Regions from separate parts of the Streptomyces sp. NPDC045022 genome, predicted to be linked through region 1. Evidence: riboswitches for the same ligand, from Rfam matches in the RefSeq annotation. Region 1 holds a riboswitch; the other holds the start of a gene.

Region 1 (2,452 bases):
CGCGGTGACGGTGTCGAAGTAGGCACCGTGGACGATCTCCACACCGCCGGCCTTCAGGCCCTCGGCGAGGATCGTGGCGTACCGGTGGGTGCGGCGGGCGATGGTCCGCAGACCCTCCGGCCCGTGGTAGACGGCGTACATACCGGCCATCACGGCGAGCAGCACCTGCGCGGTGCAGATGTTGCTGGTGGCCTTCTCACGGCGGATGTGCTGCTCACGCGTCTGCAGTGCGAGCCGGTAGGCCTTGTGGCCGTCGGCGTCGACCGAGACGCCCACGAGCCGGCCCGGCAGGCTGCGCGCGAACTTCTCCTGCACCGCCATGTAGCCGGCGTGCGGCCCGCCGAAGCCCATCGGCACGCCGAAGCGCTGGGTGGTGCCGACGGCGATGTCCGCGCCCAGCTCGCCCGGCGAGGTCAGCAGGGTAAGCGCCAGCAGATCGGCGGCGACGGTGACGACGGCGCCCAGCTCGTGCGCCTGGTCGATGACCGGCTTGATGTCCCGTACGGCACCCGAGGCGCCCGGGTACTGGATCAGCACGCCGTTGATCCCACGCTCGGCGATCCCCGCCGGAATGCCGTCGCTGAGGTCGGCGACGACGACCTCCACGCCGGTCGGCTCGGCGCGCGTCTCGATGACGGCGATGGTCTGCGGCAGCGCGTCCGCGTCGACCAGGAACAGGCCCTTCTTGTTCCTGCCCATGCGCCGGGACAGCGCCATCGCCTCGGCGGCGGCCGTGCCCTCGTCCAGCAGGGAGGCGCCGGAGGTGGGCAGGCCGGTCAGCTCGGCGACCACGGTCTGGAAGTTCAGCAGGGCCTCCAGGCGGCCCTGGGAGATCTCCGGCTGGTACGGCGTGTAGGCCGTGTACCAGGCAGGGTTCTCCATGACATTGCGCAGGATCACGGGCGGGGTGAAGGTGCCGTAGTAGCCGAGGCCGATCATCGAACCGAGGACCTGGTTGCGGTCGGCGAGCGAGCGCAGCTCGGCGAGCACCTCGGCCTCGGTGCGGGCGCCCGGCAGGTCCAGGGCGTCGGCGTTCTTGATCACATCCGGGACCGCGGCGGCGGTCAGCTCGTCGAGCGAGCCGTAACCGACCTGCGCGAGCATCTTGGCCCGCGCCTCCTGGTCGGGCCCGATGTGGCGCTGCTCGAAGGGGATGCCCTGCTCGAGCTCGGAGAGCGGAATGCGATGGGCGGTCATTGCGGAGGCCTCCTGGTCTGACGCGACCTGCGAGGGGCACCACGGCGCGGGTGCCCGAACGGCCTCCCCCTCTGTCATCTCGACCTGAGAGCTTCACCGGGCGCCCGAGGGTCCCGGCTTTCACCGTCGGTGAGAGCGGAAGCCGTCGACACCCGCTCTGCTTTCCAGAGTGACCTCGTCCGTGCGGTACGTGAGCCTGAGAGATTCCGGGGAGGATTTGCTCCTTCGGCGCCTCCGAGGTGGTCGGAGGACTCTCCCGCACGGGGTCAGCAGCCGCTGTCAGCCTACCAGCGAGGTCAACGCCTGAGCCTTCGAGTGGCCGCCTCCTGGAATGTGCTCTTTTGTAGTGCTTACGGATGAGTTGCGACCAAGTGGAGGGAGAGGGACCGTGCAGACCGACATCGATCCGCGCAACCTGATCGGCCGCAAGGCGTTCGACCGCAATGGCACCAAGATAGGCACCATCGACGAGGTGTATCTCGACGACGCGACCGGGGTACCCGAGTGGGCGGCCATACGCACCGGCCTGTTCTCCCGGGACGCCTTCGTCCCGCTCGAGCCGAGCGAAGTGATCGACGGTGCCCTCCGGGTCCCCTTCGACCGTGCCCTCATCAAGGACGCCCCCGACTTCGGCGTGGGCCGCCACCTCTCCCCCGAGCAGGAACTCCAGCTCTACCACCACTACGGTCTCGATCTGGCCCCACCGCCCCCGTTCCCCGACCACGACTTCGGCAGGCTGGCGGGCTCGGAGGAGGCCTGATCCCCGTCCGCAGCCTCCCGTCTCCCACCGGCCCCCTGATCCCCGTCCGCAGCCTGACTCCCCTCCGAAGGCCGCCCCCCGCCCCAGGCCGCACGCCCGCCCGAAGCCTGACTCCGGTCCATGCCGTCCGCGCGCGGCGGCATCTCCGGGCCACCAGCGGCGTCGCGGTGCCGCGCTTCCCCCGGGGCCGGGGGCGCAGCACCATGACGGTGACCAGTCGAGCTGTCGGGACCGGCGGGCGCGTGGGCGACGTCGGCCCCCTGCACCAACGGCAACGGCTCCACCGACTCCAGCGCGGGATCGTCGACGCGAAACGTCCGCACCCTCCCCGGCTCCGACTGCGGCGTCTCGAAGCGCACCGTGACCCGGCCCAGGCCGCTGCCCTGCACCCAGCCGTGGCCCCACTCGGCATGCCGCACGTCCTGCCCGGCACGCCACTGCCGCTCGGCGGGCTCCGGCTGCTCGGCCACGGCCTCGGGTGCGACGTCCTCGGCG
Region 2 (2,452 bases), on a different contig from region 1:
TCACCAGCGACGGGTCGTTGACGACGTCCTCGTTGATGTCGGTGATCTCGCCGGTGACCGGCGAGTACAGGTCGGAGACCGACTTCGTCGACTCCAGCTCACCGCAGGTCTCGCCCGCCTCGACGGTGGAGCCGACCTCGGGGAGCTGGGCGTAGACCACATCGCCGAGCGCGTTGGCCGCGAACTCGGTGATGCCGACCGTCGCGACGCCGTCCTCGGCGGCCGACAGCCACTCGTGCTCCTTGCTGTAGCGCAGCTGCTGGGGGTTGCTCATGGCCTGAATTCTCCTGTACGCGCGGGAGTGCTGGTGAAGGGGGGACTGCTGGAGCTGCTCGTGAGCAGGGGGAAGTGCGCACGGTCACGTCCTCGGGACGTTCCGCGCCCAGTGTCTACTTCTGGCGCTTGTAGAACGGCAGCGCCACGACCTCGTACGGCTCGTGGCTGCCCCGGATGTCCACACCGACGCCCTCGCTACCAGGAGCGGCGTGGGCCGCGTCGACGTAGGCCATGGCGATCGGCTTGCCCAGGGTGGGGGAGGGGGCGCCGGAGGTGACCTCGCCGATCACCTGGCCGCCCGCGACGACGGGGTACCCGGCGCGCGGCACCCGGCGGCCCTCGGCGGCCAGGCCGACCAGGACCCGGGGAGGCTCGGAAGCGGCGCGCTCAGCGGCCTCGGCGAGCGCCTCGCGCCCCACGAAGTCGCCCTCCTTCTCGAACTTGACCACCCGGCCGAGACCGGCGTCGAAGGGGGTCAGCTCCGTGGTCAGCTCGTGCCCGTACAGCGGCATGCCCGCCTCCAGGCGCAGCGTGTCCCGGCACGACAGGCCGCACGGGACCAGGCCGACGCCCTCGCCCGCCTTGGTCAGCGCCTGCCACAGCTCCACGGCGTGCTCCGGCTTCACGAACAGCTCGAAGCCGTCCTCGCCGGTGTAGCCGGTACGGGCGATCAGCGCGGGGACGCCGGCGACGGTACCGGGCAGGCCGGCGTAGTACTTCAGGCCGTCCAGGTCGGCGTCCGTGAGCGACTTCAGGATGCCGGGGGACTCCGGACCCTGGACCGCGATCAGCGCGTACGCGTCACGGTCGTCGCGCACCTCGGCGTCGAAGCCGGCGGCGCGCTCGCTCAGCGCGTCCAGCACCACCTGGGCGTTGGAGGCGTTGGCCACGACCATGTACTCGGTCTCGGCCAGCCGGTAGACGATGAGGTCGTCCAGGATGCCGCCGTCGGCCTGGCAGATCATGGTGTAGCGGGCGCGGCCGACGCCGACGGAGGCGATGTTGCCGACCAGGGCGAAGTTCAGGAAGGCGGCCGCCTCGGCGCCGGTGACGGTGATCTCGCCCATGTGGGAGAGGTCGAACAGGCCGGCCTTGGTCCGCACCGCGAGGTGCTCGTCGCGCTCGGAGCCGTAGCGCAGGGGCATGTCCCAGCCGGCGAAGTCGGTCATCGTCGCACCGAGCGAGCGATGCAGCGCGTCCAGGGCGGTGTGGCGCGGCTCAATGGGTTCGGTACTGCTCATCGGTCGGTCGTCTCCCAGGGCATGACGGGCGAGGAACGTTCCTCCCCATCTGTCATCGGAACCTGAGAGGTTCGCCATGACCGTCACAGGGACGACCACGGCTTGCACCTTGGGTGGAGCCACTGTCACAGCGGCCCGCTTTTCAGATGTGCCTCGCCCGCGCGGTAACGGGGCCTGAGAGATTCAAGGGAGGGACTTGCTCCTTCGGCGCCCCAGTGGCTGGGGACTCTCCCGCGCGGATTCAAGCGGCCGGTATGCAGTTGGCGGGGCCATCATTGCACGCCGCGCCCCCGCCCGTCAGGGCCCGCATCTGTAACCGACCTGTGGCCGTACGCGCACCGAACAGCCGACCCTGTCCCATTACCTTCTCTTTACATACAGCGGGCATGGGTATGACCGAGCCAACAGGGGGAGGACGATCACGGTGAAGAGGACCCCGGCGTATGCCGCCACCGCCACCGCCACCGCCACCACGACCGGCGTCGCGGTGCCGCAGCAGCCCTCCGCCCCCGCTCGCGAGCACTGCGCGAAGCACCCCGTCCCGGTCGTCCGCGATCTGCGCGACCGGGCCGGCCGCGGCCCTCGCGCCCTGGTCTTCGGCCCCCGTGACGTCGTCGTGGTCACCGGCCTGCCCGGCAGCGGCAAGTCCACGCTGATGGACCGCTCGGTCTCCGGCCGCCGCATCGACTCCCAGGACGCCCGCGACCGCTTCGCGGCCCGCGTGCCCCGTGGCCTGCCGTACGCGCTCTACCGCCCCCTGGTCCGCCTCGCGCACTACGCCGGACTGCGCCGCGCGCTGCGCACCGAGGAGGGTGTCGTCGTGCACGACTGCGGCACCCAGGCCTGGGTGCGCGCGTGGCTCGCCCGCGAGGCCCGCCGCCGCGGCGGCACCCTGCATCTGCTGCTGCTCGACGTCACCCCCGAGACCGCCCGCG

Evidence for each region. Region 1 has a riboswitch for glycine ahead of gcvP (aminomethyl-transferring glycine dehydrogenase). Riboswitches for the same ligand answer to the same signal wherever they lie in the genome.
Region 2: linked by a shared signal. The riboswitch ahead of gcvT (glycine cleavage system aminomethyltransferase GcvT) and the one ahead of gcvP (aminomethyl-transferring glycine dehydrogenase) in region 1 are both predicted to bind glycine.

Annotation. Positions count from the first base shown of each region.
Region 1 covers NZ_JBWKIR010000022.1:10,166-12,617, reverse strand. The annotation lists gene gcvP (aminomethyl-transferring glycine dehydrogenase) at 1-1,197, opposite strand, end outside; glycine riboswitch at 1,372-1,466, opposite strand; gene AC07C1_RS30445 (PRC-barrel domain-containing protein) at 1,586-1,957, shown strand; gene AC07C1_RS30440 (DNA polymerase IV) at 1,879-2,452, opposite strand, start outside.
Region 2 covers NZ_JBWKIR010000023.1:46,296-48,747, forward strand. The annotation lists gene gcvH (glycine cleavage system protein GcvH) at 1-274, opposite strand, end outside; gene gcvT (glycine cleavage system aminomethyltransferase GcvT) at 390-1,517, opposite strand; glycine riboswitch at 1,557-1,669, opposite strand; glycine riboswitch at 1,670-1,761, opposite strand; gene AC07C1_RS31240 (AAA family ATPase) at 1,942-2,452, shown strand, end outside.